DNA from 3 places in the Xanthomonas sp. NCPPB 3005 genome. Region 2 is predicted to be linked to each of the others. Evidence: predicted binding sites of a transcription regulator. Region 2 holds the regulator's gene; each other region holds the start of a gene.
What was found. The regulator FliA, encoded in region 2, starts transcription of late flagellar genes. The targets are predictions, from matches to a motif close to TAAAGTTTNNCNNNCNNNGGCCGATAA.
Positions count from the first base shown of each region.

Region 1: AB8810_RS21825 (GGDEF domain-containing protein) is a predicted target of FliA. The motif match lies at 2,317-2,343, and genes of this name have one in related genera.
Region 3: AB8810_RS07475 (methyl-accepting chemotaxis protein) is a predicted target of FliA. The motif match lies at 1,355-1,381, and genes of this name have one in related genera.

Region 1 covers NZ_CP166096.2:5,027,547-5,031,854, forward strand. The annotation lists gene AB8810_RS21815 (NAD-dependent dehydratase) at 50-685, opposite strand; gene AB8810_RS21820 (carbohydrate kinase) at 1,075-2,001, shown strand; gene AB8810_RS21825 (GGDEF domain-containing protein) at 2,417-4,027, shown strand; gene AB8810_RS21830 (DUF808 domain-containing protein) at 4,103-4,308, opposite strand, start outside.
Region 2 covers NZ_CP166096.2:2,890,745-2,895,052, reverse strand. The annotation lists gene AB8810_RS12575 (chemotaxis protein CheA) at 1-1,100, opposite strand, end outside; gene AB8810_RS12570 (protein phosphatase CheZ) at 1,105-1,713, opposite strand; gene cheY (chemotaxis response regulator CheY) at 1,713-2,105, opposite strand; gene AB8810_RS12560 (RNA polymerase sigma factor FliA) at 2,124-2,873, opposite strand; gene AB8810_RS12555 (P-loop NTPase) at 2,870-3,754, opposite strand; gene flhF (flagellar biosynthesis protein FlhF) at 3,741-4,308, opposite strand, start outside.
Region 3 covers NZ_CP166096.2:1,759,590-1,763,897, forward strand. The annotation lists gene AB8810_RS07470 (polysaccharide lyase family 1 protein) at 1-1,032, shown strand, start outside; gene AB8810_RS07475 (methyl-accepting chemotaxis protein) at 1,550-3,787, shown strand.

The DNA.
Region 1 (4,308 bases), 2.1 Mb from region 2:
ACTCCGGGTGACCGTGGGCCGTCAGTTCCGACCGGTTCCGCAGCCACGATCATTCCGCCAGCTGCGCCGCGTCCACCACCTGCACCCCGGCGCGCGGATGCAGGGCGTGTTCGACCAGCGCGGCGGCGATGCGTTCGGCGGGGTTGATCCGGTAGCGCCGCGGCAGCAGCGGCCCAAGCATCCCGAGCACCATGGCAGCGGCGCGCTCGGCCGCGCGCGGTTGCGCGCGCTCGCCGCCGATCAGGCCCGGGCGCACCAACGCGAGCGACGGATAGCCCAGCGCCTGCAGGTCGCGCTCCAGTTCGCCCTTGACCCGGTTGTAGAACAGGCGCGAGCGCGGATCGGCGCCGAATGCCGAATTCAGCGCGAACGCGGTGGCGCCGTGCTGCCGCGCCAGCCGCGCGATCGCCAGCGGATAGGCGTGATCGACGCGGCGGAACGCCTCGCGCGAGCCGGCCTGCTTCATCGTGGTGCCGAGCGCGCAGATCGCCGCGTCGGCCCGCCACCACGGCGCCTGCGCCGGCAATTGCGCGAAATCGACCAACGGGTTGTCCAGCTTGGCGTGCGCGACATCCAGCGCGCGCCGGGTCGGCGCGACCACCGCGCTGCACTCCGGCGCGGCAAGCAACTGCGCCAGCACATGCGAACCGACCAGGCCGGTGGCACCGGCGAGCAGGATCTTCATCGGGGCGTCCTTGGAGGCTGGCGAGGGAAGCGGCGACTATCGCAGGCGCGGCGGCAAGGCGCTGTCGGCACGGCGCCTGCAGCCGGCTTACAGATCCATGAGGCGCTTCGCGGCCGTCCCCTCGCCCCAACCCCGCTCCCGGTGTGAGAGGGGCTAACGGCTGTTCCTTCTCCCATCGGGACCATGGCCCCCTTTTCGGGGGAGGTGCCCCGCAGGGGCGGATGAGGGTACGGGCGCAGCCTCGCACCCTCCGACACCAAGGCAGCGTGCGTGCACAAGCGCCCCGATCCCGCGGCGCCGCACATGGTCGCCGCGCTGCGGCTTGTACGCCACAATAGCCGCCCATCGCGCCGCGCCGGCGCCGCTGCAGCCAACCGAGGAGCCGTTCGATGTTCGTGGTGTGTGGAGAGGCCCTGTACGACATCTTCATCGACGGCTATGCCGGCACCTCGGTCGGCATGACCGCGCGCCAGGGCGGCTCGCCGTTCAACGTGGCGATCGGCCTGGCCCGGCTCGGCACGCCGTCGGCGCTGTTCACCGGCCTGTCCACCGATCCGCTCGGCCGCCAGCTGCGCAGCACCCTGGAACGCGAAGGCGTGGCGCTGCAGCACTGCATCGACAAGCGCGAGGCGACCACCCTGGTGATGGTCGCGCTGGACGCGCAGGGCGTGCCCAACTATTCGTTCTACGGCACCGGCTGCGCCGACCGCGCGCTGACCGCGGCCGACCTGCCGGCGCTCGACGCCACGGTCGGCGGCCTGCATTTCGGCTCCTACACCCTGGTCGCCGAGACCACCGCCAGCACCTTCCAGGCCCTGGCCGAGCGCGAACGCGCGCAGCGGCTGATCTCGCTGGATCCGAACGTGCGGCCGACGGTGGAACCGGACATGGCGGTGTGGCGCGCACGGCTGGCGCGCTGGATCGCGCTGGCGCACGTGGTCAAGGTGAGCCAGGAAGACATCGAGCTGCTGTATCCGCAGCAGGACCCGTTCGCGGTCGCGCGCAGCTGGCTGCAACAGGGTCCGTCGCTGGTGGTGATGACCCTGGGCGGCGACGGCGCGGTGGCCTGGCGCGGCGACGCCGAGGCGCGCGTGGCCGGCCGCTCGGTACAGGTCGCCGATACCGTCGGCGCCGGCGACAGCTTCCAGGCCGCGCTGCTGCACCAGCTGCCCGACCTGGCCGCGCTCGCCGCGCTGGACCCGTCGGCGCCGGCGCTGCAGCGCCTGCTGGACTTCTGCGTGGCCGCGGCGGCGATCAACTGCACCCGCGCCGGCGCCAACCCGCCCAGCCTGGACGAGGTCCGCGCCGCGCTCTAGGGCGCGTCTCGAACCCCGAGCAGGTCGCGTGGGGTCTGTTCGGGGCGCCAGCCCGTGCTGCACGGCGCAGCGCCCGACGGGCGGTCAGGCACCGGCCGGCACCCGACCGCCGCACCCCGCCAGGCCGCGCATGCGGCGCTACGTCGTCGCCCAGGCGTAGGCATTTCCACGCGTTCCCGCCGCCCCTGCCTCGTGCACGCGCAGGAGCGGCGCGATGTGGGATCGGCCGGCGGCGCTTGGCCGCATGCGCGGCAAGAACGCGGGCAAGTGGACATCCGCCCACGCCGGGGCGATGGTAGGGCGTCCGCCGCCGGCTCAAGCGCACGCCGCCAGCGCCGATATCCTGTTCCTGAGTGTCGTCATGGGCGCCGCGGTTGCGGCGGGGCGGTGCGTTCTATTGGGAGGAAGCATCCGCATGCCGGATCAACGCGACGAGCCACCCGTCGGCGGACTGCGCAAGCTGTTGTCGCCGCGTCGCCGTGAACCGGCGGCGCCGGCCGCCTCTGCGGTGGCGCCACGCGGACATGGCCATGCCCGTGCGCATGGTCATGGTGCCGCGCCTGCGGCGCCGGGCGAGCACGCCGATCCGGCCGCGGCCACCGCGGCGCTGATCCGCCTGTTCAACCACGCCCACCAGCCGCTGGAACTGCTGGTCGCCTTCGCCGACGGCATGGCCGGCCTGCACGGCGAACTCGGCGACATGGGCCGGCGCCTGCAATCGGCCGCCGCCAGCGGCGACTGGCCCAGCTACGGCCGCGCGCTGCGTCAGCTGATCGACAAATACATCCGCACCATCGACGTCGGCGATCCGCTGGCCGGGCCCAGCGACCCCGAACGCCTGCGCGACCTGCTGCGCCAGGCGATCGCCGGCGCGCTGGCCTCGCTGCTGCACAACCTGCCGGAACTGGCCAACGAATCGGAGGCCACCGGCGAGGCGCTGCGCCAATGGCGCCCGGGCCTGCCGCTGGAGCCGGTGGCGCAGCGCGTGCGCGAGCTGTGCCACCAGATCGCGCTGCGCGCCAGCGACAGCCAGGAGCAGCAGACGCTGTTGCTGGGCCTGTTCGACCTGCTGCTGGAAAACGTCGGCGAACTGCTCGACGACACCAGCTGGCTGCAGGGCCAGATCGCGGTGGTACGCGACATGATCAGCGGCCCGCTGGACCGCTATTCGATCGAGGAAGCGCGCGGCAGCCTGCGCGAGGTGATCTACAAGCAGGGCCTGCTGAAGCAGGGCATCGCCGAATCCAAGGAGGCGATGAAGGACATGATGGTGTCCTTCGTCGAGAACCTGGACGGCATGGCGATCAGCACAAGCGAGTTCCACGACCGCATCGCCGACTACTCGCAGACCATCCGCGACGCGCGCAGCATCGCCGACCTCAACCGCCTGCTGCAGGAAGTGCTGCAGGACACCGGTCACGTGCAGCAGCAGGCGCTGCGCGCGCGCGACCACCTGATCGCCGCGCGCCAGGAAGTGGACGCGGCCGAGCAGCGCATCCTGCGCCTGGAACAGGAGCTGCAGGACGTCAGCGGGCTGGTGCGGGTCGACCAGCTCACCGGCGCCCTCAACCGGCGCGGGCTGGACGAGCTGTTCGTGCGCGAACTGGCGCGCACCGAGCGCAGCGCGCAGCCGCTGTGCGTGGCCATGCTGGACCTGGACGATTTCCGCAAGCTCAACGAGACCTACGGCCATCCCGGCGGCGACGCCGCGCTGCGCCACGTGGTCGAGGTGGCGCGCACCACGCTGCGCGGCAGCGATGCGATCGCCCGCTACGGCGGCGAGGAATTCCTGCTGCTGATGCCCGACTGCACCATCTTCGAAGCGTCCGCGGCGGTGACCCGGGTGCAGCGCGCGCTGGCCCAGCGCGCGGTGGTGCACGAGGACCAACGCGTGTTCGTCAGCTTCAGCGCCGGGGTGGCGATGCGCCGCACCGGCGAGACCCAGGACGTGCTGGTCAAGCGCGCCGACCGCGCCCTGTACGAGGCCAAGAAGGCGGGCAAGAACCGGGTGGTTTCAGCGGATTAGCGCGCCGGCGCCGCCGGCGCGGGAATGGAGAATCGGGAATGGGGAATCGCAACAGCGCGATCCGCCGGACCGCTCTTACGATTCCCTATTCCCCTTTCCCGATTCCCGGCTTCCACGCAGCTTCTGAAACAGCACCACAGCCCCCAGCACCAGCGCGCCGGCGACGATGCCGACCAGCGCGTTGCCCAGGTTGAGCACGACGCTGCCCCAGGCGCCCTGCGGCGCGATGCCTTCGAGGGCGTGGTGCAGCGGGCCGATGCTGTGCACCAGGATGCCGCCGC
Region 2 (4,308 bases):
TGCCGCAGGCGTTCGGGGTCGATGCCGGCGCCGTCGTCCTGCACTTCGATGCTGACGTAGTCGCCTTCCTGCTGCGCCGACAGGCGTACGTGGCCGCCGCGCGGCTTGCCGGTGGCTTCGCGCAGCGCCGGCGTCTCGATGCCGTGATCGATCGCGTTGCGCACCAGGTGCACCAGCGGATCGGCCAGCGCCTCGACCAGATTGCGGTCCAGTTCGGTGTCGGCGCCGATCAGTTCCAGGTCCACCTCCTTGTTCAGGGAGCGGGCGACGTCGCGCGCGACCTTGGGGAAGCGCGAGAACACCTTGCCGACCGGCTGCATGCGGGTGCGCATCACCGCCGATTGCAGGCGCGAGGTGGCGATGTCCAGGCTGCTGACCGCGCGGTCCAGTTCTTCGTCGCGCAGGCGCACGCGCAGGGTCTTGAGCCGGTTGCGCGACAGCACCAGTTCGCCGATCAGGTTGACGATCGCGTCCAGGCGCTTGGTGTCCACGCGCACGGTGTGTTCGGGTTCTGCGGCCTTGCCGGGCGCAGCGGCGGGCTTGGCGCTGGGCGCCGGCCGCGGCGCGGCGGCCGGCACCGGCAGCGCGGCCGGCGCGGCACCGCCGTGCAACTGGTCGAGCAACGCTTCGAATTCGTCGTCGTCGATCATGTCGCCGTTGCCGCCTGCGGCGGGCGGCGGCGCGGCGACGGCGGCCTTGGCGCTGGGCGCGGCGGTCTCTTCGCCGCTGGTGGCGAACTGCGCGATCAGCTGTTGCGGCGCGCGCGGCGGTTCGCTGCCGCTGCCGAACGCGTCGAGCATCGATTGCAGGTAGTCCAGCGACTGCTGCGCGGCGTCGAAGTGCCGCGCCTGCAGGGTGGCCTGGCCGGCACGGGCCTGGCCCAGGGTGTCCTCGGCGGCGTGGCACAGCTCGACCATCGGGGTGATCGCCAGGAACCCGGCGCCGCCCTTGAGCGTGTGGAAACCGCGGAACACCGCGTTGAGCTGGTCGCTGTCCTCTGGCGCCTGCTCCAGCGACACCAACTGCTCGCCGAGCCGGTCCAGGATTTCCTGGGCCTCGATGATGAAGTCGGCAGCGATGTCGTCGGGCACGGCGCTCATCGGATTACAGCCCCAGTCCGGACAGCAGGTCGTCGGCGTCGTTCTGCGACACGCCGTGGCGGTCCAGCCCGGCCAGCGCCGGGCCGGCCAGGCTGCCGTCGGGCTTCTTGTCTTCCTTCGGCGGCAGGCCGAGCGCGCCGAAGCCCTCGTGCACGCGGCGCACGATGGTCGCCACGCGGCGGATGATCTGCCCGGTCAGGTCCTGGAAGCTCTGCGCCAGGGCCATCTCGGTGAGGTTGTGGCGGATCTTGTCGAGGATCTCGCCCTGGTCGCCGGTCAGGCCGCCGGCGCGCAGCTGGTCGGCCAGCGCGCGGCATTCCTCGGCCAGGTCCAGGGTGCGGTGACTGGCCTGTTCGGTCATCGCCACCACGTGGTCCAGGCGCGAGCAGGCGTCGTCCAGCTCGCCGGCTTCGGAGGGGATGGTGGGCAGCTCGCCGAGCGCCTGGCCCAGGTCGCGCGCCAGCCGGCTCAGGCCCTGCATCATCGGCCGCGTGCGCCACGCGGCGAGCGTGTCGATTTCCTTGCGCCAGGCGGTTTCGTCGCCGCGCTCCAGTGCGTCCAGCGCACCTTGCAGGCGTTCGATCAGGGCGCTGCGTTCGGCGGTGGCTTGCATCAGGCGGTCGCTCCAAGGCGTTCGAAGATCTTGCCCAGCTTCTCCTGCAGCGTCTGCGCGGTGAACGGCTTGATGATGTAGCCGTTCACGCCGCACTGCGCCGCCTCGATGATCTGCTCGCGCTTGGCCTCGGCGGTCACCATCAGCACCGGCAGGTGCTTGAGCTTGTCGTCGGCACGGATGTTGCGCAGCAGGTCGATGCCGGTCATGCCGGGCATGTTCCAGTCGGTGACCACGAACTCGAACGGTGCCGAGCGCAGTGCCGCCAGCGCACTGTTGCCGTCTTCGGCCTCTGCAGTGTTGGTGAAGCCCAGATCGCCGAGCAGATTCTTGACGATGCGCCGCATCGTCGAGAAATCGTCCACGATCAAAATCCGCATGTTCTTGTTCACCGCTAACTCCCTTGGGTCTTATTCTTCGTCTTCCAGGCCGGCGTCCGCCGCTTCGAACGCTTTCAAGCGTCCGCGCAAGCGTACCGTGGCCTGGCCGTGGATCTGGCAGACGCGCGACTCGCTGACACCGAGCACCGCGCCGATTTCCTTCAAGTTCAATTCTTGTTCGTAGTACAGCGACAGTACCAGCTGCTCGCGCTCGGGCAGCTGCGCGATCGCCTTGCCCAGTTCGCGCCCGAACTCGCTGCGCTCCAGCATCTGCTGCGGATTGGGCCCGCCCTTGGCGATGGTGTCCAGCTCGCCGTGGTCTTCGACCCGCGACTCCAGGCTCAGCACCTGGCCGCGCGCGGCATCTTCCATCAATCGCAGGTATTCGGGAAGCGGCATGTCCATCGCCGCGGCCACTTCGTTGGCGGCGGCGGCGCGGCCGGTGCTCTGCTCGATCTTGCGGATCGCCGAGGCGGCGTCGCGGGCGCGGCGGTGCACCGAACGCGGCACCCAGTCGCCGCGGCGGATCTCGTCGATCATCGAGCCGCGGATGCGGATCGAGGCGTAGGTCTCGAACGAGGCGCCCTGGTCGGCGTCGTAGCTGCGCGAGGCCTCGATCAGGCCGATCATGCCGGCCTGGATCAGGTCGTCGATCTCGACGCTGGCCGGCAGCCGCGCCGCCAGGTGGTGGGCGATGCGCCGCACCAGGTCCGAATGCTGGGCGATGTAGTCGTTGGAACTGTTGCGCTGCACGGCGCGGTACTGGGCGGCGGCGTTCATGCGGCGACCCCCCGCTGGATGATCCGTTCGACGAAGAACTCGACGTTGCCGCGCGGCACGGTCGGGGCCTGCCAGCGCGAGGTGCGGCGGGCGATCTCGGCGATCGCCTGCGCCGACGGGCTGGACGGGTAGGCCTTGACCACCGGCTGCTGGCGCTGCACCGCCAGGCGCAGCCAGTCGTCCTGCGGCACGCAGCCCAGGTAGTTCAGCGACACGTCGCCGAGGAACTTCTCGCACACCCGGCTCAGCTTGTCGTACAGCAGGCGGCCTTCGTTGAGGTCGCGGACCATGTTGGCGACGATCTGCACCCGGTCCACGCCGCGTTCGCGCGACAGCACCTTGATCAGCGCGTAGGCGTCGGTGATCGAGGCCGGCTCGTCGCAGACCACCACCACCGCGTCCTGCGCGGCCTGGCAGAAGGTCAGCACGCTGTCGGTGATGCCGGCGGCGGTGTCGATGATCATCACGTCCAGCTCGCGCTTGAGCTCGGAGAACACGTTGACCAGGCCGACGTGCTGGGCCGGCGGCAGCTCGGCCATGTGCCGGCGACCGGAGGCGGCGGGCACCACCATCAGCCCGTTGGGCATGTCGATCAGCACCTCTTCCAGGGTGCAGCGCCCGGCGACCAGGTCGGCCAGGGTGAACTTGGGGGTCAGCCCGAGCAGCACGTCGACGTTGGCCAGGCCGAGGTCGGCGTCCAGCAGCAGGGTGCGCTTGCCCATATCGGCCAGCGCCATCGACAGGTTGACCGAGATGTTGGTCTTGCCGACGCCGCCCTTGCCGCCGGTCACGGCGATCGTGCGCACCGGGCCGAGCGGTTCGCTGCGCGTTGCCGACAGGGGGAAGGCATTGGTCAGATTGGCGTAATCACGCGACGGCATGGTTCTGCTCCGGAGTACAGGGCTTATCGGCAGCGCGCCGCAAATCTTCAAGGCGCAATACCAGGCTGGCGGCGTTGGCGCGGTGCAGGTCGTCCGGCACGCGCTGACCATCGGTCACCCAGGTGATGGGAAGCCGGTGGTCCGCGACCACCGACAGGGCACTGCCAAACCGCCCGGTTTCATCCAGCTTGGTCAAGATCACCCCCTGCGGATCGGCGCCGGCAAACCGGCGCACCACCTCGTCCAGGTCGGAGAAATGAGCGTTGGCAGGGAGTACTAGCAAGGACCGGACCACTCGCGAGGCGCGCAGCCAGTGCAGCTGTGCGGCCAGGGCGCGGTCGCGCTGGCCCATGCCGGCGGTGTCGATCAGCACCAGCTTGTAGTCGCGCAGGCGCTCCAGCAGCTGCTGCAGGGCGGCGTCGCTGTCGGCCTCGTGCACGGCGATGCCGAGCTGGCGGCCGTAGCTGTGCAGCTGTTCGCGGCCGCCGACGCGGATGGTGTCGGTGGTGACCAGGGCCACGTCGCGGGCGGCGTGGCGCTCCAGGAAGCGCGAG
Region 3 (4,308 bases), 1.1 Mb from region 2:
CTTGCCCTGGTTTTCTGCGTATCGCCGGCCGTCGCCGGCCCGGTCGGCTACGGCGCCGCCACCACCGGCGGCGGCAACGCGACCCCGATCAACGTCGCCACGATGCAGGCGATGCAGGCCGCCATCGACAATTACTCCGGCAGCGGCGGCCTGGTGCTGAATTACACCGGCCAGTTCAACTTCGCCAGCATCGGCAACGTCTGCGCGCAGTGGCAGTTGCCGGCCAACACCGTGCAGATCAAGAACAAGAGCAACATCACCATCAAGGGCGCCAACGGCTCGTCGGCGAATTTCGGCCTGTGGGTGGTGGGCAATGCGCACAACATCATCATCCGCAACATGACCATCGGCCTGCTGCCCGGCGGCGAGGACGCCGACTCGATCTCTCTGGAAGGCAACTCCAGCGGCGAGCCGTCCAATATCTGGGTCGACCACAACACCTTGTTCGCCTCGCTGACCAAGTGCTCCGGCGCCGGCGACGCGTCCTTCGACGGCGGCATCGACATGAAGAAGGGCGTCCACCACGTCACCGTGTCGTACAACTACGTGCACGACTACCAGAAGGTCGCGCTCAACGGCTACAGCGACAACGACACCAAGAACGCGGCGGCGCGTACCACCTACCACCACAACCGCTTCGAGAACGTGGAGTCGCGGCTGCCGCTGCAGCGCCGCGGGCTGAGCCACATCTACAACAACTACTTCAACAACGTGCTCACCTCCGGCATCAACGTGCGCATGGGCGGGATCGCGCTGGTCGAGGCCAACTACTTCGAGAACGCGAAGAATCCGGTGACCTCGCGCGACAGCAGCGAAATCGGCTACTGGGACCTTATCAACAACTACGTCGGCGGCGGCATCACCTGGAGCGTGCCGGACAGCACCAGCAAGCCCTACGCCAACGCCACCACCTGGATTTCGTCGAAGACGTTCCCGCAGCCGCTCGGCTACGTCTATACCGCGATTCCGGCGGCGCAGGTCAAGGCCAAGGTCATCGCCACGGCCGGCGCGGGTACCAACCTGGCCGAGTAGGCCGTCCGACGGCCGTGCGGCCGCCCGGCGCTGTCCGGAGCGGCCGCAGGCGGTCCATCCGCGTGCGCACCGCGCATGCGATGCGAGCGGCGTGTGCGCGGATCCGCGCCGCGTCGGCCGCTCGGTTTGGGCCAGGTTCGGAGCGGCGTGCGGGTCGCAACGCCTCGCCGCTGGGTATCACGATCCCCTCGCCGTCGCGCCTTGCAGGCGCATTTTCACGTGGAATTCATCGGTCCGGGCGTGTCGCAGCCACTTCGCCGGTCGATCTCCACGCGCCTTTCACGTATGTGAGGGCATTCAATAAAATGTGCGAAATTGCGCATCAAGAATTCGCGGCGCTCGCCGTTACATCGCCCAAGTGCCGATACTTGCGTTGCGTAAAAATGTCTCGAAATTGAAACATTCGGCTCGGCGCTCGCGTTGTGTCAGGGCTCCGCGGCCCCTCGATTTCGTGCCCATTTCCGCATTCGACCAGTGGAGGCGCCTTTCTATTCCATTTCCCCCACTAGGTACCTCCATGATCGGATTTCTTCAGCGCTACAACGTCGGTACGCGCCTTTCCTATGCCTTCGGCCTGCTCATCCTGCTCTCCTGCGGGCTCGTCGTTGCCGGGCTGATCACGCTGGCGCAGTCGCGCAACCAGATGGAAAACATCGTCAAGCGCAACACGATCCTGGCGTATACCGGCGAAATGCGCGAGGCCAGCGCGATCATCGCCATCAACCTGCGCAATATCGTCCTGCCGACCACGCACGGGCAGAACCTCCATTTCGCGAAGATCATCGAGCAGGAGCGCGCGCGTTACAGCGAAGCGCACGACAAGCTCTACGCGATACCGGTCACCGACAGCACTGGCGCGGAGATGCGCAGGCAGATCGATCTCGGCTACCAGAACTCGCGCGTGGCCAACCAGTCGGTGTTGGATCTGGGGATGGAAGACAAGGACGAGCAGGCCCTCCTCGTGCTGACGGAGCAGGCCGGTCCCGCGACGGACAAGTGGCAGGAGGCGATCACCACATATTCGGAGCGGCAGCGCCAGCGTGGCGCGAGCGCCTACGCCGCCGCCAACGCGGCGATGGACCGCGGCCGCGGCATGCTGATCGCCGGCGGCGTCATCGTGATCCTGATCAGCTGTGTGCTGGCCTGGCTGATCACCCGCAGCCTGACCGTGCCGCTGAGCCGGGCCACCCGCGCTGCCGAAGCGATCGCACGTGGCGACCTGGACAACGACGTGCAGACCCAGGCTACCGACGAAACCGGGCGCCTGCTCGGCGCGATGCACGGCATGCAACACCAGCTGCGCAGCCTGATCGGCGCGCAACTGGAGATGGCCAAGCGCCACGATGCCGGCGAAATCAGCCATCGCATCGATGCGCAGGCGTTCCCCGGCGACTACGGGCGCATGGCAGCGGAAACCAATGCCGTGGTCGGCTCGCATGTCGCGGTGCAGCTGAAGCTGGCGCAGATCATGGGCCGCTATGCGGTCGGCGACCTCGATCAGGACATGGACCGCCTGCCCGGCGAGAAGGCGACGTTCACCCGGACCATGGACGAAGTGAAGGCCAACCTGTCGGCGATGAACGGCCAGATCAAGCAGCTGGCGCAGTCCGCCGCCGACGGCGACTTCAGCGCGCGCGGCGATGCCGAGCGTTTCCAGTTCGATTTCCGGGTCATGGTCGAAAGCCTCAACCAGCTGATGACCACCGCCGATGGCAACCTGCAATCCTTGTCGGCGTTGCTGCAATCCATCGCCGCCGGCGACCTGACCGCGCGCATGCACGGCGAGTTCCGCGGCGTGTTCGCGCAGATGCGCGACGACGCCAATGCCACCGCCGAGCAGTTGTCGGAGATCGTCGGCCGGATCAAGCATTCGGCGGTGTCGATCAACGCCGCCGCCACCGAGATCGCCGCCGGCAACGACGACCTGTCGCGGCGCACCGAGCAACAGGCGGCCAGCCTGGAAGAGACCGCCGCCTCGATGGAGGAACTGACCTCCACCGTGAAGCAGAACGCCGAGCATGCACGCCAGGCCAATCAGCTCGCAGTGGGCGCCGGCGCGGTCGCGTCGCAGGGCGGCGAGGTGGTCGGCCAGGTGGTGACCACGATGAGCGGCATCGAGGCCTCCTCGAAGAGGATCGCCGACATCATCAGCGTCATCGACGGCATCGCCTTCCAGACCAACATCCTGGCCTTGAATGCCGCGGTGGAGGCGGCGCGCGCCGGTGAGCAAGGCCGCGGCTTCGCGGTGGTCGCCAGCGAAGTGCGCACCCTCGCCCAGCGTTCGGCGGGGGCGGCCAAGGAGATCAAGGACCTGATCGACGACTCGGTGAGCCGGGTCGCCGAAGGCTCGGCGCTGGTCGGCCAGGCCGGCAAGACCATGCACGAGATCGTGTCCTCGGTGCAGCGCGTCACCGACATCATGAGCGAGATCTCCGCGGCGTCGCAGGAGCAGTACGCCGGCATCGAGCAGGTCAATCAGACCGTGACCCAGATGGACGAGAGCACGCAGCAGAATGCGGCGCTGGTGGAAGAGGCCAGCGCCGCGGCGCGGTCGATGGAGCAGCAGGCGACCGAACTGACCCAGGCAGTGGCCTTGTTCAAGCTGGAAGAGAACGCCGCGCCGGTACGCCAGCCGACCCTCGCGAAGGCGCCGAAGCCGAGGAACTACGCCCGCCCGGCGCCGGCGCCGGCCGCTGCGCGTCGCCTGCAGTCCGTCGCCGCGGTGGCCACCGACAAGGACTGGCAGGAGTTCTGATCGGCGTATGCGCTGCTCGCCGCCCTCCAGCCGGAGGGCGGCGTGCTGTCCAGCACACGCATCGCATGTCGCGCTGGAAGTGCGGGCCAGTTGCCGCCGTATCCGGCAGCAAACGCCGCGCCACCGCCCGCAACGCTATCTCGATCGCCCGACGCGCCTCTCGCCGTCGGGCTTGCTGTGTTTTCGCGGCGGCGTGATGTTGAGCCGTCTGCCGGTCTAGCCCGGCATTCCGCATCGACGGGGAAGAAACCACGTCCCATGTTCGACGCCACCGCCGCGGCGCTGCCCGCGCCGTTCCGTCACCTGGATCTCGTCCAAGCCGCTCCTGCAGCCGCTGGGCTATAGGTACACCGCGTCACGGCGGCGCAGGCCAAGGCCAAGGTCATCGCCACGGCCGCTGTGAGCACCAATCCGGACTAGCGACTTGCGCTTCTCGCGTCACGCCATGCGTCCGCGCGATTCGTTCGCGTGCGCATGGCGCTGCGTCTTGCGCGCACGGTGCAGAACGCGAACTTGCGGTG